DNA from 4 places in the Duganella sp. CY15W genome. Region 3 is predicted to be linked to each of the others. Evidence: predicted binding sites of a transcription regulator. Region 3 holds the regulator's gene; each other region holds the start of a gene.
What was found. Region 3 encodes FNR, which switches genes on or off when oxygen is low (the NO sensors DNR and NnrR bind a similar motif). Its sites were predicted from a motif close to TTGATNNNNATCAA; they were not measured.
Positions count from the first base shown of each region.

Region 1: GTP58_RS04385 (hemerythrin domain-containing protein) is a predicted target of FNR. The motif match lies at 1,833-1,846, and genes of this name have one in related genera.
Region 2: GTP58_RS06955 (bacteriohemerythrin) is a predicted target of FNR. The motif match lies at 2,296-2,309, and genes of this name have one in related genera.
Region 4: cqsA (alpha-hydroxyketone-type quorum-sensing autoinducer synthase) is a predicted target of FNR. The motif match lies at 1,420-1,433, and genes of this name have one in related genera.

Region 1 covers NZ_WWCQ01000001.1:917,656-923,348, forward strand. The annotation lists gene GTP58_RS04375 (permease) at 1-1,065, opposite strand, end outside; gene GTP58_RS04380 (DUF2249 domain-containing protein) at 1,062-1,313, opposite strand; gene GTP58_RS04385 (hemerythrin domain-containing protein) at 1,310-1,774, opposite strand; gene GTP58_RS04390 (peptidase U32 family protein) at 1,906-2,925, shown strand; gene GTP58_RS04395 (U32 family peptidase) at 2,939-3,841, shown strand; gene GTP58_RS04400 (SCP2 domain-containing protein) at 3,838-4,332, shown strand; gene GTP58_RS04405 (anaerobic ribonucleoside-triphosphate reductase activating protein) at 4,298-5,038, opposite strand; gene nrdD (anaerobic ribonucleoside-triphosphate reductase) at 5,019-5,195, opposite strand; gene GTP58_RS04415 (ribonucleoside triphosphate reductase) at 5,183-5,693, opposite strand, start outside.
Region 2 covers NZ_WWCQ01000001.1:1,566,238-1,571,930, forward strand. The annotation lists gene GTP58_RS06950 (bifunctional acetate--CoA ligase family protein/GNAT family N-acetyltransferase) at 1-2,230, opposite strand, end outside; gene GTP58_RS06955 (bacteriohemerythrin) at 2,369-2,827, shown strand; gene GTP58_RS06960 (Crp/Fnr family transcriptional regulator) at 2,824-3,543, opposite strand; gene GTP58_RS06965 (Crp/Fnr family transcriptional regulator) at 3,546-4,244, opposite strand; gene GTP58_RS06970 (universal stress protein) at 4,255-5,097, opposite strand; gene GTP58_RS06975 (DUF3526 domain-containing protein) at 5,194-5,693, opposite strand, start outside.
Region 3 covers NZ_WWCQ01000002.1:884,581-890,273, reverse strand. The annotation lists gene ccoN (cytochrome-c oxidase, cbb3-type subunit I) at 1-534, shown strand, start outside; gene ccoO (cytochrome-c oxidase, cbb3-type subunit II) at 548-1,162, shown strand; gene GTP58_RS13480 (cbb3-type cytochrome c oxidase subunit 3) at 1,164-1,331, shown strand; gene ccoP (cytochrome-c oxidase, cbb3-type subunit III) at 1,324-2,286, shown strand; gene ccoG (cytochrome c oxidase accessory protein CcoG) at 2,283-3,668, shown strand; gene GTP58_RS13465 (FixH family protein) at 3,680-4,177, shown strand; gene fnr (fumarate/nitrate reduction transcriptional regulator Fnr) at 4,178-4,936, opposite strand; gene GTP58_RS13455 (RNA polymerase sigma factor) at 4,984-5,502, opposite strand; gene GTP58_RS13450 (DUF2892 domain-containing protein) at 5,502-5,693, opposite strand, start outside.
Region 4 covers NZ_WWCQ01000003.1:1,044,926-1,050,618, forward strand. The annotation lists gene GTP58_RS19705 (response regulator) at 1-90, opposite strand, end outside; gene GTP58_RS19710 (HAMP domain-containing sensor histidine kinase) at 93-1,364, opposite strand; gene cqsA (alpha-hydroxyketone-type quorum-sensing autoinducer synthase) at 1,519-2,751, shown strand; gene GTP58_RS19720 (group II truncated hemoglobin) at 2,767-3,159, shown strand; gene GTP58_RS19725 (DNA recombination protein RmuC) at 3,164-4,432, shown strand; gene GTP58_RS19730 (DeoR/GlpR family DNA-binding transcription regulator) at 4,489-5,268, shown strand; gene GTP58_RS19735 (MFS transporter) at 5,273-5,693, shown strand, end outside.

The sequences.
Region 1 (5,693 bases), on a different contig from region 3:
ATCCTGCAGGTGGTACCAGGCGAGAAAGGGCACGATCTTGTACAGCATGCCGTTGACGGCGGACAGGGCAAAGCCGGCGATGAGCAGGATGCCGGTCGCCAGTGGCACGGCATTCGACGGCGCCATTGGCCACAAGTGCAGGCACAGGGCGGCGATCAGGCAGGCCATGGCGGTACGCCAGTACAGCGTGGTGGGATCGGCGCGCGGCCGCTTGCGGCGCAACAGCAGCATCAGCGTGGTGCCGGCAAACAGCGCGTAGCCCGCGGCCAGCAGCGCCACGATGGCGTAATGCAGGACCCGGCCGGAACCTGTCCATGCGCTCGAGAGCGAGGTGGCAACCAGCAGCAGGAACATCCCGGTGTTGTAGCCGCCGGTCAGCCATTTTGGATAGGGCTCGGTGAGCATAAACATCGGCACGACCTGGAAGGCGATGCTGATGACCAGCAGTCCCACCCAGCCCAGCAAGCCCCACATCGCGTGCAGGTCGGTCAGGCGTTGCAGTGGCAGCTGGAGCAGGCCTGGCCACGCAAACAGGCTGGCCAGCATGCCGCCCAATACCATGGTCAGCACCAGCGAGGCGAGTGAAAGCCGTATGCCGGCCACCACCGCGCCGGAGCCGGGCAGGTGGACTTGCCACATGCCGACCGTGCACGCGGCCACGAACAGCAGCAGCCCCGCCAGCAGCAGGCCCATGGCGATGCGGAACAGCACCGGCTCCTCGCGCCAGAACGCCGCAGCCAGCACCAGCGTACCGGCACACAGGCTCAGATGCACCACCGTGCCCACGCGGCCGGCGCGCGGGATGGCGATGCCTGCCACCACCGGCAGCATCTGCAGCATCGCGCCGATCATGGTCATGCTCAGACAACCCAGCACCATCAGGTGGGTCAACGCCAGTGTCAGCGGCGACCAGCGGGTGGCCAGTGCTGCCTCCCCCTGCCAGGTAAGCAAGGCCGTAGCCAGCGCGGCAAACAGCGGCGCGCTCAGAAAATACCGCATCGGCAGCGAAAGCGGCGGGTTGTCGCCGAAGGATAGTGCGCGCTGCGGAGCGTCTAGAGGTTTCATGCGATGGGCGCCAGCCAGATCATCACTTCATAACGCTGCTCTTCCTGCACCGTGGTGCGGTACTGGTAGCCGTTGCGTAGCAGGATGCGGTACAGCGGCACAGGCTCGCGGTCGATCAGTACGCGCAGGCGTTCGTCGGGACCGAGCGTGTCCAGCGCTTCGAGTATGCGTATCATCGGCTCCGGCGGTTCCAGGCCGCCGACGTCCAGCAGCCGTGCGCTGTTGCCGCGTTCCAGCAGGGTGTTCATGCTGCGCTCCCTTCGGCGACTGCGTGGTCCAGCTGTTCCATGCTGGCGACAACCGCGTCGGCCTGTTTGGCCAGCACAAAGTCGGCCTGCGGGTAAAGGATGCCTTCTTCTTTCAGATTATGCTGGCGCATCAGGATACGTAGCATGTCGGCCTGGTCGAAGAAGGACGCGCAGTCGCGTTCTGTAATCGCGGCCTGCATGGCGGCGAGCATGTCGCGCATCTGGCGGTGCTCGGCGCGCATCACGACAGTGGGACCGTAGCCGTTGCCCAGCGCATGGTCCAGGCGGGGAAACAGCACGCGTTCTTCCTTGTCCAGATGGCGGTTGAACATGCCGAGGAAGGCGGCGAAGCTGGCGCCGGCTGCGTCCCAGTGACGCAGGATGACGTCCGATTCCGCCAGCGTGTACTGATCGTCGCAACGGCGATGATCCTGATCGAGATAAGTGGCGATCTTTTGCATCTTCTTTGTCCTTGATTAAAGCTGCGCACATTGTCCCACCCGGTAAAGCTCAAATTCTTTGATTCATATCAAGGATTTTCGGGTTCATGGAGCGATACAGTTCGTTCGCCCCATTTAGCTATCAGGAACACATGAATCATCCTGCCTCTCCACCCATCGAGCTGGTATGCCCGGCGGGTAGCCTGCCGGCCTTGAAGGCCGCCATTGACCTGGGCGCGGACTGCGTCTATCTCGGTTTTCGCGACGCCACCAATGCCCGCAACTTCGCCGGCCTGAATTTTGACGACGCCGCCATCGCCACCGGCATCGGTTTTGCCCATGAACGCGGCCGCAAGGTGCTGCTGGCGCTGAACACGTATCCGCAACCGGATAACACGGCACTCTGGCAGAGCGCCATCGACCGCGCCGCCCGCGCCGGTGTGGACGCGGTGATCCTGGCCGACCCCGGCCTGATGCGCTACGCCGCCGACCATCATCCCAATCTGCGCCTGCATTTATCGGTGCAAGGCTCGGCCACCAACGCGGAGGCAATCAACTTCTACCAGCACCACTTCGGCGTGCAGCGCGCGGTGCTGCCGCGCGTGCTGTCGCTGGCGCAGGTGGAGCACGTGGTCAGGAACACATCGATTGAAGTGGAAGTGTTTGGCTTCGGCAGCCTGTGCGTGATGGTGGAAGGCCGCTGCCAGCTATCGTCCTATGTGACGGGCGAATCGCCCAACACCCACGGCGTGTGCTCGCCGGCGAAGGCGGTGCGCTGGCAGCAGAATCCACGCGGGCTGGAATCGCGGTTGAATGGCGTGATGATCGACCGCTACACACCGCAGGAAAGCGCAAGCTATCCCACGCTGTGCAAGGGCCGCTTTGAAGTGGAAGACGAAACCTACTACGCCATCGAGGAACCAACCAGCCTGAATACGCTGGAACTGCTGCCGCAGTTGCTGGAGATGGGCGTACGCGCGGTGAAGATCGAAGGGCGCCAACGCAGCCCGGCTTACGTCTCGCAGGTAACGCGGGTGTGGCGCGCGGCGCTGGACGACTGCCTGCGCAATGCGGCCCGCTACTCGGTCAGGCCGGCCTGGATGTCGGAACTGAATACGCTGGCGGAAGGCCAGCAGCACACACTGGGCGCGTATCACCGCTCATGGAAATAACACTGGAGAAGTCATGCTGAAACTCGCCCTCGGGCCGCTGCTGTATTACTGGCCGCGCGCCAAGGTCATGGAATTTTATGAGGAAATCGCGGAGACGCCGGTGGATATTGTCTACCTTGGCGAAACCGTGTGTTCGCGCCGTCACGAGCTGCGTGCGTCGGACTGGCTGGAAGTCGCCGCGCTGCTACAGAACCGCGGCAAGGAAGTGGTGCTGTCCACGCTGGCGCTGATCGAATCCAGCGCCGACCTGGGCACGCAGCGCAAGCTGACGGCGAACGGCCAATTCCACGTCGAGGCCAACGATATGGGCGCGGTGCATATGCTATCCGGCCAGTCGCGTTTCATCGCCGGCCCGCATTTGAACATCTACAACCCGCCGACGCTGGCGCTGCTGCACGGCCTGGGCGCGAAGCGCTGGGTAATGCCGCTGGAGATGAGCCGTGATGGCCTGCGCCATATGCAGGACAGCCGTCCCCCGGGTATGGAAACCGAAGTCTTCGCTTTTGGCCGCATGCCGCTGGCATTCTCGGCGCGCTGCTTCACCGCCCGCAACCGCAATCTGCCGAAGGATGACTGCCGTTTCAGCTGCATCGATCATCCGGATGGCTTGCTGATGCAGACCCGCGAGAAGCAGGCCTTCCTGATTTTGAACGGCATCCAGAGCCAGTCCGCACTGGTCTACAACCTGGTGGCGGAGCTGGAACAGATGCAGGCGCTGGGTGTGGATGTGGCCCGTCTTAGCCCGCAGTCCAGCAACATGGCCGGGATCATCGCCGCCTTTGACGCCGTGCGCAGCGGCGCCACGCCGCCACGCTCCGCAGCGGAGGCAATCTCGCCGCTGCTGCCGGCTGAAGCCTGCAATGGCTACTGGTACGGCAAACCCGGTCTGGAATATCGCATGGAGCAAGCGGCATGAACCCTGTAGCACAAAACAATTACGGTCCGGCGCAGCTGCTGCCATCCTTTCTGGCGACGCTGGGCCAGCGTCTGCCTGCCTATCCGGGCTCGCTGCTATGCGTGGCGGCGTTAAACCTGGTGCTGCGGCCGCATCTGCCGGACGATGTACGCGCCGGACTGGCGGGCCGCCATTTGCGCGTGCGCGTCAGCGATGCTGGCGTGGCGTTTGATTTTACGTGGCGTGGCGAGGGCTTTGCCGCATTGCGCAACAATGGCGTGCCGGATCTGGAAATCGGCGCCTGCACACGGGATTTCATCGCACTGGCACGGCGCGAGCAAGACCCGGACACCTTGTTTTTCTCGCGCCGTCTGTCGATGGAGGGGGATACGGAACTGGGCCTGCTGGTCAAGAATACACTGGACGCGATTGACGTCCCGGTGACGGAACTGGGCCGTCAGGCCCTGTCCCGGGTTGTCAACGCGCTTCCTGGCCGGCGCGCCGCACTCTGAAGTTTCTGAACAATGGGGCTATGCCGGTCAGCACATCCTCACCCGGATAGCCGGGAATCGCGCCGTTAATCAATGCGTCTTCGGCGCAACCGGTGGCGCGAAACTCCTGCAGGACGTAGTTGTTCACGCCCATGGCGGCCAGCATATGCGCCAGTGCGACCAGCCGCTCCGGCGGCAGCTGGTCCGGGTGCACGGTAGTCCGGCACTCATAGGCGACGCCGCTGTCGAGAATGGCGGCAACGCACTCGCGTACCGGCTCGCCGCTGCCGCCAACGCCGGTAATGCCGGCGTAGCTGTCAAACGTCGTCTTGACGTCGAAGCCGATCCAATCCAGCAGCGGCAGCACATCCCGCAAGCGGTCGGGATAGATGCACGCGGTTTCCAGGCCAACCTTGAAACCCATGGCGCGCACCTGCTGGATGGCGTCCTCCAGTGCCGGGTCCATGGTCGGTTCGCCGCCGCAGAATACCACCGCATCCAGCAGGCCAGAGCGGCGCTCCAGTGTCGTCATCACATCCTTCCAGGCGATGGGACTTTCGCGCGTGCGCTCCTGCAAATGCGGGTTCTGGCAATAGCCGCAGCGCCACGGACATCCCTGCACAAACACCACGGCGGACAGGAGGCCGGGGAATTCAGTGGCGCTGAACGGGGTATAGCCGCCCACGCGCAGTGAGCGGCGTTCCTGCTTAGGTTCCGGACTGGGCATGTGGCTCACGGAAGAATTTACGTTCGTGGAATTCGCCTTGTTTGCCGATGTTGAAGGATGAAACCGGGCGATGGTAGCCCATCACGCGGGTCCAGATTTCGCAAGGCTGGCGTTCGGCGTCGTCGAGTTTGACGGTCTGCGGATTCAATGTGTGCATGGCGTTTCCTTTGCTGGTGATTGAAGAGAGGCTTGTTTGCGGGCGATGATTTCGGCGTCGCATTTGGGACAGAACGCATGGCTGCCTTTCAGGTAGCCGTGTTTGGGGCAAATCGAGAAGGTTGGCGTCACCGTGATGTAAGGCAGGCCAAAGCGGCCCAGCGCGCGGCGCACCAGTGTGCGGCAGGCAGCGGCGCTGGACAGGGCTTCCGTCAGGTACAGGTGCAGCACGGTGCCGCCCGTGTATTTGCGCTGCAAGGCGTCCTGCTGCTCCAGAGCTTCAAACGGATCGTCGGTGTGGCCGACCGGCAGTTGCGAAGAGTTGGTGTAGTACGGCATCTGCGGTGTGCCTGCCTGCAGGATGTTGGCGTAACGCTTGCGGTCTTCCTTGGCGAAGCGGTAGGTCGTGCCTTCGGCCGGCGTGGCTTCCAGGTTATACATATGGCCAGTCTGCTCCTGGAATTCCACCATGCGCGCGCGTACGTGGTCCAGCAGGCGC
Region 2 (5,693 bases), on a different contig from region 3:
GCGCTTGCAGCATTTCGGCATCGGTGGGCTGCACCGGACGCAGCGTGTATTCGCCACCGCCGCGCATGGGCCATATGCTGGCGTAGCTGGCCGGGTAAGGCATGATGGCCAGCTGGTCGTAGCGCTGGGCGGAAGGCGGCGCCGCGCCGACCACCACGCGTGCGTCCACCGCCAGCACGCCGCGCTGGTCGACGATCAGGGGATTGATGTCCAGCTCGCGCAGTTGCGGCAGTTCGCACACCATTTCCGAGACGCGCAGCAGGATGTGCTCAATCGCCTGCACATCCACCGCCGGCGCGCCGCGCCATTCGTCCAGCGTGGTGGCGACGCGGGCGCGTGAGATCAGGCGCTGGGCCAGGAACTGGTTCAGCGGCGGCAGTTCCACTGCGCGGTCGTTGAGCAGTTCCACCATGGTGCCGCCGGCGCCAAAGCCGATCACGGGGCCGAACAGCGGATCGCTGGCGACGCCGATATACAGCTCGCGGCCATCGCGCTTGCCTGCCATGCGTTGCACCGTCACGCCGTTGATGCGGGCGGCCGGCTGCAGGCGATGGACGTTGGCCAGCATGTCGTGATAGGCGGCGCCCAATGCGGCGGCATCCGCCAGGTCGAGCACCACGCCTTGTACTTCGGACTTGTGGCTGATGTCGGGCGAATCGATTTTCAGCGCAACCGGGTAGCCCAGTTGGGCGGCGATCAGTTGCGCCTCAGCGGCGCTACGGGCCGGCATGGTGGGCGTGATCGGGATATGGAAGGCGGCCAGCAATGCCTTGGATTCCATCTCGGTCAGCACGCTGCGGCGTTCGGCCAGTACACTTTCCACCAGGCGGCGCGCACCGTCCAGGTCTGGCTTGGCCAGTTGCGACAGGGGCGGCGGGGTTTGCTGCAAGAGCTGCTGATTCTGATAGAACGCGGCGATATTGCCGAAACCATCGACCGCCGCTTCCGGCGTGCGGAAGCTGGCCAGGCCGGACTGCGCGATCAGCTGGCGCGCGGGCGTGACGAGTTCATCTCCCATCCAGCAGGTCAGTAGCGGCTTGTTCAAGCCACGGCCTGCTTCGGCCACGCCGCGTGCGACGGCCAGCGGGTCGCCATCCAGCTTGGGCGAATAGATGACCAGCAGGCCGTCGATGTTCGCATTCTGGGCGCACGAGCGGATTGCGGCCGCGTAGTGCTGCGCTCCCGCTTCCTCCGACAGGTCCAGCAGGTCGGTCAGGGTAGCGTAGGGCGGCAGTTCCGGCGCCAGCGCTGCGGCGGCTTCTTCGCCGGGCTCGCCCAACTGCAGTCCCAGTTGATGCAGCCAGTCGGCCGCCAGCACGCCGGGGCCGCCGCCGTTGCTGATAACAGCCAGGCGCGGGCCGACCGGGCGATAGCGCGAAGCCAGGCATTTGGCGGCGGAGAACAGCTGCACGAAGGTGTTCACGCGCACCGCGCCAGTGCGGCGCAGCGCCGCATCAAATACTTCATCGCTGCCGATCATCATGCCGGAGTGGGTGGCGGCGGCGCGCGACGCGGCTGCGGCATTGCCGGACTTGATGATGACCACTGGCTTGGTGTTGGCCGTGCTGCGCAGCGCCGACAGGAAGCGGCGTGCGTCGGTAATGCCTTCCATGTAGATGACGATGCTTTCGGTGGCCGGGTCGGTGGCCAGGAAATCCAGTGTCTGCGCCAGATCGACCGCCGTGTTGGGGCCGAGCGATACGACTGCCGACAGGCCGACAGCGTTGGTGCCGGCCCAGTCCAGGATCGCCGACGTCAGCGCGCCGGATTGCGAGATCAGCGCCAGGCTGCCGCTTTGCGCCAGCTTGCCCGCGACGCCCGCATTCAGGTGCAGGCGCGGACGCTGGAAGCCGAGGCTATTCGGCCCAAGCAAATACATATCGTGCTTGCGGGCGATGGCATGCAGCTCGGCCGCCTGCGCCGTCGGTACACCCGACGAAATAATCAGCGCCGATTTGCACTGGATGCGGCCAGCCACTTCCAGGGCAAAAGCCAGTTCCTCATGCGGCAGCGCGATGAGCGCCAGGTCGGCGCGCGACTGTACCAGGTCTGCTAGCGTGCCGGTCATGCTGACATCCAGGAAGGTGATGACGCCTTGATAACCGCTGTCGCGCAACTGGGCGCAAACGCTGCGGCCGTAAACGTTCTGGCGCTCCGGCTGATCCGGCGGGCCGGCAAATACCACGATGGATTTCGGTGAAAACAGTGGGGTCAGATAGTGCAGATCCATGACGTTCTTCTGGGCAGTGACTGGCAAACCACACTATACGCCATGCGTCGAAAATCTGCGATGCCTTGACCTGGATCATAGATTTGCGCTGGGCCGATTGGCATAGTGGAAGTAGCTAACAGGATAACAGGAGGAATCATGGAAACGACCGCTTTGAGCCCCGACATGGTGCTTGGTATCCCGCTCTTTGACGAAGCGCATGCGGCGCTGGGGGAGCAGATCCAGACGCTGCTGCATGGTCCCGACGAGGAGTTCGAAATGCATCTGGCGGCGCTGGTGGAGTGCCTGGAAGTGGACTTCCGCGTGGAAGAGCAACTCATGGACGCGATTGACTATCCCGCCGCGCGCAGCCATCGCGAGCAGCATGCGCGCGTGCTGGCCACCTTGCATGGACTGCCGCCCGGCGATATCGATGCCGGCCGCAAGGTGGCAATGCTGATACTGCCATGGTTCCAGATGCATCTGGCGACGGCGGATACGGCGCTGGCCATCGCCTTGCAGATGGCCGGCCGCGCCGACAGCGGATCGGCAGAAAAAGGCGTGCCTGCCGCGAGCATCGCCCGCCGCCGCCGTGATGGCGCCACGGCAGTGAACTAATCGTCCAGCATTAGCGGCGTACCCGCCGCTACTTTCTCGACCTGGAGCCGGCCCGGCAAGTGATAGGCGCGCTGGCCCATCGTCAGCCAGCCGCGCCGCCGCATAGCGCTCAGACAGCGGCTCACCGTGGAAGAGGTCAGGCCCAGGTAGTCCGCGATGTCCTGGCGCGACATCGGCAGCGAGGCCTGTTCCAGCCGTTGCAGCAGAAACTGCGCGACCCGCTGCACCGCCGAGGTGCTGCGCAACATGGCCGCATGCTGCTGGTGACGTGCGATGGTGCCGCTCAACATTTGGCCAAACGCCTCGGCGCTGCGCGGCTGGCGGTCCAGCAAAGACAGCACCTGCGCGTAGGGCACGATAGTCACTTCGCAATCGGTCAGCGCTACCGCGCCTGCGTGGCGGTGCTGCTGGTTGAGCGATTCCAGACCTACCCACGCGCCGCTGCCCAGGAATTCGATGATGTGCTGGCCGCCATCGCGGCCATGCTGATACAGCTTGATGTCGCCGCTGCGGATCACGTGCAGCTGCTGGTCCACTTCATCGGAAACGCGGAACAGGTGTTCGCCGCTGTGCAGGTGCACGCAACGCTGCTCCAGGCAGGTGTGCGGCACGGCGGCGGCGGGCGGCGCATCATCCCGGCACAGGCCGGACAGCGGGCAGCCATAACACCGGCTGACGCGGTCATTGGATACCACCAGTTTCAGTTTGCTCGCCATGATCAGCCCTCCGTGCCAGCGGCAGTGCGCTCCAGCGCTGCCGGATCAAGTAAGGTCAGGTCGCGCCGGTGCACCTGCATTACGCCCTGACGACGGAACTGGTCTATCAGCCGGCTCACACACTCGGCGCTGACGCCGATGTAGCTGGCGATATCGCAGCGTGACATCGGCAGCCGGAAGCGCGATGCCGAATAACCGTTGTTGCGGTAGACCTGCGACAGGTGCAGCACCAGGTCGGCCATGCGCTGACGCGAATGGGTGTGGTGCAGCAGTAGCGCGTCTTGCTGCGCGCGGCGGATTTCCGCCGCCAGCAAGGCATGCAGACCGGCGCGCTGCATGGGCTGGCTGCGGCCACGAAAGGCCTGGCGGTCCCAATCGATGCAACAAACTTCGCTGTCCTCGAGGGCGATGGCGCTGGTGCTATGGCCAGCGGCGCCCAGTGTATTCAAACCCAGAAATTCCGGCGCCATGGCGAAGCCGATGACCTGTTCGTCATGGCCGGGGCGTTCCAGCACCAATTTAAAACTTCCCGAGCGTATGCAATAAATGCGGTTGCCGGGAGCGTCGCCCGCGCGGTATAGCGCGTCGTGGCGACGGACCCGCATGCGGTGGCCAGCGATCTGGTCGTCCGCCGCGGTGTCCCGGCAAAGATGCAAATGGATGCAGCGCTCGCAGTTGCTACGGTAATTATCGACGCGCATGCAACCCCGCTTAGTGCGCCATCAGGACTGGCAGCGTCATCGACTGCAGCACGCGGCGGGTAACGCCGCCAAGGACGATTTCGCGCCAGCGTTGATGGCCGTAAGCGCCCATGACCAGCAGGTCCGCCCCCAGATCGGCCGACAACGACAGCAGCGCATTGCCGATATCCAGGCCGGCGGGCGTGTGCTGCTGCGTGACTTCCACCCGCACGCCATGGCGGGCCAGGTACAGGGCGATGTCGGCGCCAGGCTGTTCGCCGTGCACGCCGTACTGTGTCTGCGCGTTGAACACGGCCAGCGTAACGTGCTGGCTGCGGCGCAGTAGCGGCAGGGCGTCGGTCACGGCGCGCGTGGCGGCGCGGCTGCCATCCCAGGCGACCAGCGCGTGACGGTCGATATGGGTATAACGGCCGGCGTATGGCACCAGCAGGACCGGGCGGCCACTGTGCAGCGTCAGGTGTTCCGGCAGCTTGCGCAGCCAGTCCGGCCCGGTCAGTTCGGGATCGCTCTGGCTCAGCACCAGCAGATCGGCGTAGCGCGACTGCAGTACCAGGCCGGTTTCGGAATCGTCGTCGCTGATGCGGCGCTCGAAACTGACGCCTGCGGCCTTGGCCTGGACCACAAAGCGGTCCAGCGCCTGTGCGCTGTTGCCGGTGACGGCGTCGATGTCGGTCGGGGCCAGCATGCCACCGTAACCGAAAGCGGCGTTACGGTAGCATTCCATGGTCAGGCCGGTGAACGCGGCGCCGACCAGATGCGCTTCGTGACTGAGTGCGACCTGGCAGGCCAGCTCGTAGCGGGACGCAGCGTGAGGCGACAGGTCGGCGTGAAGCAGGATATTTTTGTATGTCATGATGAGCTCCTTGTGATTGCCAATGTCAGGCTATCAAAGCGCATCGATAATTTTTATGATCTGGATCAAATTTCCCCGGATAAATCGTAGTAGGCCTTATTTCGCCGGACGCCGGGACAGGATCAGCGCCGCGATGCCCAGCAAGGCGGCGATCCACAGCGGCAGCCGCGCCAGCGCCGTTTGCCAGCCCGAGACTGTGGAGATGGCCGCGGAAGGCGTAAATACGGGCACCTGATCGAAGTCGCGGAAGCCGTAGCCACCGAGGCAGGTCGCCGGACATGGCTGGCGTTCATCGCCCAATGCGGACAGCTGGATCACGCGCTGGAAGTAGTCGCGCAGCCTGCGTTGATGCTGCTCGACCTCCGCCAGAAAATGCTGGTGACGCTCATGGCCGTTCCCGGCCAGCGCCGACAGGGACTGATATGCCATGGTGACAGGGCTGAATCCCTGCAGGCGTTCAAACAGTCGCTGACGGTTTTCGCCAGCCTGCGCGAAACGGCGATCCACTTCCGCCATCACGCGTTCCAGCTCCTGCGCCCTTTGAAGCCGGGAGACGCTGGAGGATACCTTGTCCAGCGAAGCCGCCGGTTTCCACT
Region 3 (5,693 bases):
CTGCGCACCGATCCGATCCTGAAGTTCATGATCGTCTCGCTGTCGTTCTACGGTATCGCCACGTTCGAAGGCCCGATGATGTCGATCAAGACCATCAACGCGCTGTCGCACTACACCGACTGGACCATCGCTCACGTCCACGGCGGCGCCCTGGGCTGGGTCGGCTTCATCACCATGGGTTCGATCTACTACCTGCTGCCACGCCTGGCCGGCGAACAGAAGATGTACTCGACCCGGCTGATCGACCTGCACTTCTGGGTCGCCACCATCGGCATCGTGCTGTACATCGCCGCGATGTGGATTGCCGGCGTGATGCAGGGCCTGATGTGGCGCGCAGTGAATGCCGACGGCACGCTGACCTACACCTTTGCAGAAAGCGTCAAAGCCACCTATCCGTACTACGTGGTGCGCTTCACCGGCGGCTTGCTGTACCTGAGCGGCATGTGCGTGATGGCTTACAACACCTGGATGACCTTGCGCAACCGCGATACCGCCGTTGCCGTGATCCCGGCCGTCAACCCTGCCCACGCCTGATATCGGAGTTCGTATGAAATTTTCACATGAATGGATTGAGAAAAATCCCTGGCTCATGATCGCCCTGGTGACGCTGGTGGTCAGCATCGGCGGTGCGGTTGAGATTGCCCCGCTGTTCTTCCAGAAATCGACTACCGAGCCGGTGGCGGGCCTGAAGCCGTACTCGCCGCTGCGCCTGGCCGGCCGCGACATCTACATCCGCGAAGGCTGCTACAACTGCCACTCGCAGATGGTACGGCCGTTCCGCGCCGAGACCGAGCGCTATGGCCACTACTCGGTGGCCGGCGAGTTCGTCTACGACCATCCGTTCCAGTGGGGCTCCAAGCGTACCGGTCCCGACCTGGCGCGCGTGGGCGGCCGCTATTCCGACGAATGGCACCGCACCCACCTGAACAATCCGCGTGACGTGGTGCCGGAATCGAATATGCCGAACTACCCATGGCTGGCCAGGACCGCGCTGGTCCCAGCCGAGATCGTGCCGAAGATGAAGGCGCTGCGCATCACCGGCGTGCCCTACAGCGACGCCGAGATCGCCGCCGCACCGGAAGAACTCAAGGACAAGACCGAAGAAGACGCCCTGGTCGCCTACCTGCAAGGCCTGGGCACCCTGATCAAGACGAGGAACTAACATGGCACTCCAAAACCTGTTCGACCACGCCAGCAGCGTGATGACGGTCATCTCGTTCATCACCTTTGCCGGCATCCTGTGGTGGGCCTATGTGAGCCACAAGGAAAGCGATTTCGCCAGCGCCGCCCGCCTGCCGTTTGCCGACGAGGAGGACCTGCATCATGGCTGATTTCACCAATGGCTTCTGGGACTGGTACATCGTGACATTGACGCTGCTGGGCGTGATCGGCTGCGGCGTGCTGCTGTATTCGCAGTCCAAGGTCAAGGTCGCCAAGACCGCCGAAGGCAAGATCGACACCACCGGCCACGTCTGGGACGAAGACCTGACCGAGCTGAACACGCCGATGCCGCGCTGGTGGATGTGGATGTTCTACATCACCATCATCTTCGGCCTGGCCTACTTCGTGCTCTATCCCGGCCTCGGCACCTACGCCGGCACGCTGGGCTGGAAATCGACCGGCCAGTACGAGGGCGAGCTGCAAAAGGCCGACGCCGACTTCGGTCCGCTGTTTGCCAAGTACCAGAAGCAGGACCTGCAGGCCGTGGCCGCCGATCCACAGGCCCACGCGATCGGCGAGCGCCTGTTCCTGACCTACTGCGCCCAGTGCCACGGTTCGGATGCACGCGGCAACAAAGGCTTCCCTAACCTGACCGACAAGGACTGGCTGTTTGGCGGCGCCCCGCAAACCATCAAGGAAACCATCATGCACGGCCGCGTTGGCGCCATGCCGCCGATGGGCGCTGCGGTGGGGGGCGACAAGGACGTGGAAGCCGTGGCGCACTACGTGCTGAGCCTGTCGAATTCGACCCACGACCCGATCAAGGCGGTGTTCGGCAAAGACAAGTTCGGCGCCTGCATGGCTTGCCACGGTGCGGACGGCAAGGGCAACCAGATGCTCGGCGCGCCCAACCTGACCGACAAGATCTGGCTGTTCGGCGGTAGCGCGGAGACCATCAAGGAAACCATCAACAAAGGCCGCACCACCACCATGCCGGCGTTTGCCGACTTCCTGGGCGAGGCCAAGGTCCACGTGCTGGCAGCCTACGTCTGGAGCCTGTCGAACGATCCCAAACAACCCGCGCCAGCCATACCGGCCGACCCACCCGTAGCAGATACAAAATGAACGCCCCACAGGAACAAGTCATCAAGATGTATGCAAAGCGCGAGGAGATCTATCCTCGCGAGATCGACGGCCGTTATGCCCGTCTGCGCTGGCTGTTTGTATGGCTGACGCAACTAGCCTTCTACTGCACACCCTGGCTGCAGTGGAATGGCCGACAGGCGCTGCTGTTCGATCTGACCACCCGCAAGTTCTACATCTTCGGACTTGTCCTGTGGCCGCAAGACTTTATTTATCTGGCCGCACTGCTCATCATCAGTGCCTACCTGCTGTTCCTGGCCACCGCCATCGCCGGCCGGGTATGGTGTGGTTTCGCCTGTCCACAGACGGTCTACACCGAAATCTTCCTGTGGATAGAACGTAAGATCGAAGGCCAGCGCAGCGCCCGCATTGCGCTGGACCGCCAGCCGCCGTCGCTGCGCAAGTACGCCAAGAAAAGCGCCAAGCACCTGGCCTGGGGCGCGGTCGCACTGTGGACCGGCTTTACCTTTGTCGGCTACTTCACGCCGATCACCGAACTCATGGGCGAAGTGGTAACGCTGAACTTTGGCCCATGGGAATGGTTCTGGGTGCTGTTCTACGGCTTTGCCACCTACGGCAACGCCGGCTGGATGCGCGAGCAGGTGTGCAAATACATGTGCCCCTACGCCCGCTTCCAGAGCTCGATGTTTGACCGCGACACCCTGATCATCACCTACGACAGCCAGCGCGGCGAGCCACGCGGTCCGCTGTCGAAAAACACCCACGGCAACGGCGGCTCATGCATCGACTGCTCGCTGTGCGTCCAGGTCTGCCCGACCGGTATCGACATCCGCCACGGCCTGCAATACGAGTGCATCGGCTGCGCCGCCTGCGTCGACGCCTGCAACAACGTGATGGACAAGACCGGCCAGGCACGCGGCCTGATCCGCTACAGCACGGAACGCGCCATGGAAGACCACATGACGCCAACCGAGATCCGCCGCCGCGCCATGCGGCCGCGCGTGAAGATCTACACCGCCGTGCTGGGCCTGATTGTGCTGGCCACCTGTAGCGCGCTGTTCCTGCGTACACCGCTCAAGCTGGACGTGATCCGCGACCGCGGCTCGATGGGACGCGAAGTGGAAGACGGCATGATAGAAAACGTCTACCGCCTGCAGATCATGAACACCTCGGAAAAAGCGCATCTGTACAAGATTGAAGTGGGCGGCCTGCCAACGCTGGCGCAAGCCACCGCCGACCACGTGATGGTCGAGGCCACCGAGACCAAAGCCTATCCGGTACGCCTGCGCGTGGCGCATGGCACCGGCCAGACCGGCTCGAACAAGATCCAGGTCACCCTGACCGCAGTCGATGACCCATCGCTGCATGTGAAAGAATCCGCGGTCTTCATCGTGCCGCGCTAAGGAGCTTCGTCATGAATACACTTGCCATGCCCGTCACCCCGTGGTGGAAACAACGCTGGCCCTGGCTGCTCATGGCCGGCCCGGCCATCGTGGTGGTGGCCGGTACCTACACGGCCTGGCTGGCCACCTCGTCGGCCGATCCGCTGGTGGTGGGCGATTACTACAAGGAAGGCAAGGCCATCAATCAGGACTTGCGCCGCGACCGCGTCGCGGCGCAGATGGGCCTGTCGGTGGCGCTCGGCTACGACGCCGCCAACGGCCTGCTGACCGGCCGCATCAACCGCAAGGACACCGGCCCGCTGATGCTGCATCTGTCGCACGCCACGCTGCCGGAAAAGGATATCCGCATGGTGCTGGTGCCGGATGAGAACGGCGCCTTCAGCGTGGCGCTGCCCATGCTGGAGCGCAGCCGCTGGATTGTGCTGGTGGAAGGACCGAAGCGCGACTGGCGCCTCGCAGGCGCCTGGAAATATCCGGTGCAGCAGGGCGTCGCGCTGCTGCCGGACTGATTAACCGCAGGTCGCCGTGCCGGCGGTAATTGCCTTGAGCATGCGCGGGTCCAGCAACTCGATTTCGCGGTTGCTGACGCGCACCAGGCCTTCCTTCTTGAACTTCGACAGCAGGCGGCTGATGCTTTCAATCGTCAGCCCCAGGTAGTTGCCGATCTCTTCGCGCGACATGCGCAGCTGGAAGATATTGGCCGCATAGCCGCGCGCCTCGTAGCGCGACGACAGGTTGACCAGGAAGGCAGCAAAACGCTGGGTCGCCTGCATATTCCCCAGCAACAGCATCACGCTTTGTTCGCGCGTGATTTCCTGGCTCATCATGCGGTGGAAGTGGCGCAGCAGGGTCGGCATTTCCGCCAGCAACTGCTGCAGGGTGGCGAATGGAATTTCGCAAACCTCGCTGTCTTCCAGCGCGACGGCGGTGCAATGGTGCTGGTCAGCACTGATCGCATCCATGCCCAGCAGCTCGCCGGCCATCTGGAAGCCGGTGATCTGTTCCGCGCCCTCACGGTTGACCTGGTAGGTCTTGAAGTGGCCAAGGCGGATCGCGTACAGATTCTGGAACGGATCGCCAATGCGGAACAGCGTGCTGCCGCGCGCAACCTTGCGGCGGCGGCCGATGATCTGGTCCAGCCGTTCCATATCGTTGTTGTCCAGTCCCATAGGCAGGCACAGTTGGTGCATGCTGCACGATGCGCAGCTGGCCTTCAGGACCTCTATCGTTGCGCCGGGGATCACCAGCGAAGGAAGTTCTCGTATCATGCGGCTAGTGTAGCCCATCGGGTGTGATTTTGGCGGCTATTCCGCAGTCATCCAATCAGGTATTCACGCGCCAGCTGTCTTGCGCGATGCAATCGGCTCTTCACAGCTGCCACGGTGTCACCGGTCTCGGCGGCGATTTCCGCGATCGACAACTCGGCAAAGTCGCGCAGCAGCACCACGTTCAGATAATCGGCCGGCAGCGATTCCAGCGCGCGGATCAGCTCCACGCGCAAGCCCGCCGTATCCTGGCTGGCCAGCCATTGCTCGGCACGCTCGTCGTCCCACGGATCGTGGCCCAGCGCCGTGCGCGCCAGCCGGTGGCATTCGCGCTTGACGATCTGAAACAGCCAGCCCGAAAACGCCGCCAGCAGGCGTACCGACGACAGCTTGCGCGATAGCACCAGCAAGGCTTCCTGCACGGCGTCATCGACATCGCCGATCAGGCAATTGCGCTGCGCATAGCGGCGGATGTCAGGCTGGCACAGCCGCAGCAGCTGCGCCAGCGCCGCCGGATCGCCGCGATGGGCTGCATCCAGCACTGGCAGATGTTGTTGCGCAAGACTCATTATTTTCCCTGTTTTGCTGCTTTATCGAGACGGCGGCCCACCATGGCGCACATCGGGCAAAAGCCCACCAGGCCGGACGCGACGATGCCGGCGGCCGACAGCGCCAGCAACGTGCCCCAGACGCCGCCCAGCAGCGCCAGCGCGCCGGCGGCAACGATCAGACCAAGCACCACGCGCAGCACGCGCTCCCA
Region 4 (5,693 bases), on a different contig from region 3:
ATCGAGCTGGAACGACAGGCTGCTCAAAAAGGAGTCGCTGTCGTCAACCAGTACGGTCAGGGTGGGGTGCGCGTAGACGGGCAGGTGCATGATTACCTCGCTGGGAATTCCAGGATGAAGACGGCGTAGGCGCTCTCGCGCGATACGCAGCGGATGCTCGCACCCCAGGCTTCCATGATTTCCTGGCACAGCGCCAGACCGATGCCGGCGCCGTTGTGCGGCGGGTGGGAGTAAAAGCGGCGGAAGATCATCGGCATGTGCTGCATGGCGATGCCGCAGCCAGTGTCGATGAAGAGCAGGCGCGGCATGCGCTGGCTGCCGTCGATGACGATACGCACGCGGCCCTTGCCTGCGCGCTGCACGGCGCGCAGGGCGTTGCGCATCAGGTTGAGCAGCACGACCACGGCCAGCTCGGTCTGGCCGGAGAAGTGGAAGTTGCGGCGCACCTCCAGCCGCACCATCTTCTGCTGTTTATGGCTGGAGAAGGGATAGCGTTTCAGCACCGATTCCACCACCGACTCCATCGACACCATTTCCACCGGGCGCAGATTCTGCCGCACCGCCGTCGCGCTCAGCAGGAACAGGTCGATCATGTGGTTCATATGGCGGACTTCAAACTGGATGCGCGCGAGCGCGTCGACGATGGGAATTCGCTCGCTCCGCTGGTCCGCCATGAGCCGCAGCACGCCGCGCACATTGGCGTCGACGCTGGTGAGCGGAGTGCGCAACTCGTGCGCCACGGTGGCCAGGCCGGCGCCCATGCCGGTCAGCTTTTCCTGCGCCAGCACGTGGCGGCTGATCTTAGCCGCTGACAGCACGGCGATGGTGAACCAGTGGATCGGCAGCTGCTGCAGGACTTGCCGACTGAGCAGCGCGTCGCCCGCACCCTGCGATATGGCGGCGGTGCAGGCCAGCAGGGTGCCGATGGCGTACGCGCGCAGCGCCAGTCCGGTATCGAAGTGAAACAGCACCACCAGGCCGATCAGCAGCGACTCGCTCCATACGCCGGAACCATGGTTCATCAAAAACATCAGCGTGAAGAAGAACGGAAAGATGTAGCTCAGCGTGACCAGCAGATAGAGGTTGAGCACCTGCCGGCTGAACTGGCGCGCAAACAATCCCACCGCGCACAGCAGTATGCCCAGTAGCCGCAGCGGCAGCGACTCGAAATCCTGCGGGAAGAAGTGATGCCAGATCACGTAATAGAGCGGCATGGCGACCGTGCCGATGCAGGCGAGCAGCAGAACGCGCACGGTCGCGTGGTCTTCACGGCCGTGATATAGGAGCAGGGACTGTACCAGTCCGTGCTGCCAGCGCTTCCAGCGTTCTTGCAGGGTGGATGTCATGGGAATCTTGATTTTCATCAAGTTGCCATGATGGCCTTAAATTACAACGCGTTTTGCGACATTAAAACGCTGATTGATCCGTATCAATCTCGTTGAGTTTTTTTCGCCGCATGGTGGCACTGCAATGCTTAGAAAAACAACCATCATTGTTCAAAACTCAAGGAGACGCGACATGAACTACGCCGTTGCCCAGACCCTGCTGCCTTCGCATCTGCCGGACTTTGTCACCCGGCGCATGGACCGGCACTACATCACCCGTATCGAGCAACTGCTGGGCGGCGAACATCCGCACGCCTGGCAGCCTACGCCGGCCAACGCGGTTTTCCTGGCCGGTAACGACTACCTGTGCCTGGCCGGCGAGCCGGCGCTGGTCGGCGCGCAGATGTCGGCCTTGCAGCATCGCCATGGTGAATTGCTGATGTCTGCCGTCTACCTGCAGGAGGACAGTACCCAGCACCGGCTGGAACTCAAGCTGGCGCAGTTCATGGGGGCGGAGGATGGGATACTGGCGCAATCCGGCTGGGCCGCCAACGTCGGGCTGGTGCAGACGCTCACGGGGCCGGGCATTCCTGTGTACCTGGACATGCAGGCGCATGCTTCGCTGTGGGAGGGCGTGCAGTCGTCGGGCGCGACGCCCGTCTCCTTCCTGCACAACGATATGGATCATTTGCGCAAACAGCTGCAGCGTCACGGCCGCGGCCTGATTGTGGTCGATGCGCTGTACAGCACCAACGGCAGCGTGGCGCCGCTGGTGGAACTGGTGGAGATCGCGGAGCGCGGCGGCTGCATGCTGCTGGTGGACGAGTCGCACTCGCTGGGTACGCACGGGCCGCGCGGCGCCGGACTGGTGGCGTCGCTGGGATTGAGTGAGCGGGTACATTTCCGCACGGCGTCGCTGGCAAAGGCATTTGCCGGGCGTGCCGGCTTCATTACCTGTTCCAGCCATTTCAAGGGCTACTTTCTGTCCGAGTCGCGCCCGGCGATATTCAGCTCCTGCCTGCTGGGGCATGAGCTGGCATGGTTTGACGCGGCCATCGATTTCATCGCCGCTGCCGACGACCGCCGCGCCGCGCTGCACGCGCACGCGCGCACATTGCGGGAAGAACTGGGCGCCCTGGGCTACAACGTCAGTGACGGCTGCGAGCAGATCATCGCGCTCGAGCCAGGGCCGGAGCCGAGAACGCTGGCGCTGCGCAAGCTGCTCGAGCAGCACGGCGTGTATGGCGCCATGTTCTGCGCACCGGCGACGCCCAAGAACCGGTCACTGGTGCGGCTGACGCTCAATTCCGGCCTCAATCGCGTGCAGCTGGCGCGCATTGTTCAAGCCTGTGACGAGATCCGCCACCAGGTCGATCTGGAGAGCTGGTCGTCCACGCGCCGCCTGCGCAAGCTGGCCCTGGTATAAGCTATCATTGCGGGTATGACTGAAGAATCCCGCACCCTTTACGAAGTAATTGGCGGCGAATCGACCATCCGCGCGATGGTCGATCGCTTTTATGATCTGATGGAACTCGAACCTGAGTTCCAGCTGCTGCGCTCCGTGCACGGCCCCTCGCTGGAAAACGCCAACCAGCGTTTGTTCATGTTCCTGAGCGGCTGGATGGGCGGCCCGGACCTGTACCAGCAGGCGCATGGCCATCCGCGTTTGCGCATGCGCCATATGCCGTTCGCAATCGGCACGCAGGAACGCGACCAGTGGCTGCGCTGCATGGCGTGGGCAATGGAAGATGTCGGCATCGATACCGAACTGCGCGTGCGCCTCATGAACTCCTTCTTCCAGACCGCCGACTGGATGCGCAACAAGCCGGATTGACGCCATGACCCAGACCGCATTCCTTGTATTGCTGGCCGCACTCGCTGCGGTGATTGTGTTGCAGGTGCTGGTGCTGCTGCGTTCCCGCAGCGGCGGCCACGGTGATCTTGCGGAGCGCATCGAACGTGTCGAGCGTGAAGTCCGCATGCAGCTGCAAACCACGGCGCAGACCAGCAATTCCGCCGTCGTGCAGCAGTTCGACGCCGTGCGCCGCCAGCTCGACGAGCAAGGCCTGGCTGCGCGTCACGAGCAGGCGCGCAGCCTCAAGCTGTTCGCCGACAGCATGAACCAGCGCATGCTGGAAGTGCGTGTGATGTTGGAGGCCAAGATCAAGGATCTGCAAGCCGACAACGGTGCGCGTCTGGAAGAGATGCGCAAGACAGTGGATGAAAAACTGCATGCGACGCTGGAGTCGCGCCTGACCGCCTCGTTCCAGCAAGTGTCCGAACGGCTGGAGCGCGTGCACCAGGGCCTGGGTGAGATGCAGCAGCTGGCCATGGGCGTCGGCGATCTGAAACGCGTGCTGACCAATGTGAAGACGCGCGGCACCTGGGGCGAGGTGCAGCTGGAGATGCTGCTGGAACAGGTGCTCACGCCGGACCAGTATGCAAAGAATGTCGAAACCATCGCCGGCAGCGGCGCGCGCGTGGAGTTTGCGCTCAAGCTGCCGGGCCAGAGCGACAACGGCACGCCGGTCTGGATGCCGATAGACGCCAAGTTCCCGAAAGAGCAGTACGAACGTCTGCTGGAAGCGGCCGACAGCGCGGACGCGGAAGGCGTGGCCCTCGCCGGGCGCGAACTGGAACGTGCAGTACGCACGGAAGCCAAAACCATCGCCGAGAAATACGTCTCGCCACCGCACACCACCGATTTTGCAATTCTGTTCCTGCCCACCGAAGGCTTGTATGCGGAAGTGATGCGTCGTCCTGGCCTGGCCGATGAGCTGCAGCGCGTGAGCCGGATCAGCATTGCCGGTCCGTCCACGCTGACGGCGCTGCTGAATAGTCTGCAAATGGGCTTCCGCACGCTGGCGCTGGAAAAGCGTTCGTCGGAAGTGTGGCAGGTGCTGGGCGCGGTGAAGACCGAATTTTCCAAGTTCGGCGATGTGCTGGCCGCCACCAAGCTGACGCTGGAGCGCGCCGCCAAGAATATCGAATCAGCGGAAACGCGCAGCCGCCAGATGGCGCGCAAGTTGAAAACCGTCGAGGCGCTGCCCGCCGACGCCGCGCAACTGCTGCTGGGAGCCGCTGACGCCGATACTGATGCGGAATAAATCCACGTTTATGCGCATTTGTGCGCGATATTGCGTATTTGTGTATAATCTCGTCCATGAAACGAGAAAACCTCCTGCTGCAAGAGCGGCACGCCTACATACTGGCGCAACTTAATACCGAGGGCCGCGTCATTGCGGCCACGCTGGCGCAAGAGCTCAACGTCACCGAAGACACGCTGCGGCGCGACCTGCGCGACCTCGCCGCCGCCGGTTTGTGCCAGAAGGTCTATGGCGGCGCGGTGCGTATGCCAAACGCGCCCGAGAGCGGCACGCTGGTGCAGCGCATGGAACGGCAGCAGTCCGACAAATCGCGCCTGGCTGCGGCGGCAGTGACGCTGATTGCGCCGGGCAGCACACTGTTCCTGGACGCGGGTTCCAGCAACCTGGCCATCGCCTGCGCGTTGCCGGAGGTGCCGCTGACGGTGCTGACCAATGCTCCCTCCATCGCCGCACAACTGCTGGAGAAACCACATATCGATCTCATCATGATCGGTGGGCGCATCAAGCAAAGCCTTGGCGGCAGTGTCGGCAGCACCGCACTGCGTGAAGTGGAACTGATCCATCCTGACCTGTACTTCGTGGGCGCTTGCGGTGTGGACCTGGACGCGGGTGTCACCGCAGTCGACTACGAAGAAGCTGAATTCAAACGCCGTCTGTCGGCACACAGCAAGGCGACCGCAGTGGTTGCCACCGCCAGCAAGATCGGCGCGGTGGCGTCCTATCGCGTGCTGCCGATTTCCCAATTAACCCATTTGATCGTCGAAGCCGAAACGAGCGAAGCAGCGGCGGAGGCCTATGCCGCCGCCGGTACCCGCTTGCTGCGCGCCGGCGCCTGACACTATGAACAACTACGGTTTGAAACAGCGCGTTTCCACGCGACTGGCTTTTCTTGCGGCCGGCATGGCCATGTCTTCGTGGGCGCCATTGGTGCCGTATGCGCAATCGCGCACCGGCGTCGAAGCGGCGCAACTGGGCTTGCTGCTGCTGTGCCTTGGCATCGGCTCGCTGCTGGCGATGCCGGTGACCGGTGTGCTGGCGGCGCGCTTTGGCTGCCGCCGCGTCATCATGTGGTCCGGCCTGGGTTGTTGTGCCGTGTTTCCCTTCCTGGCGATTGCGCCCAGCGCGCCCTTGCTGGCGCTGACCTTGTTCCTGTTCGGCGCCACCATCGGCACGCTGGATGTGGCAATGAACGTGCAGGCGGTGATCGTGGAGAAGGATTACGGCGGCGCGCTGATGTCCGGCTTCCATGGCATGTTCAGCG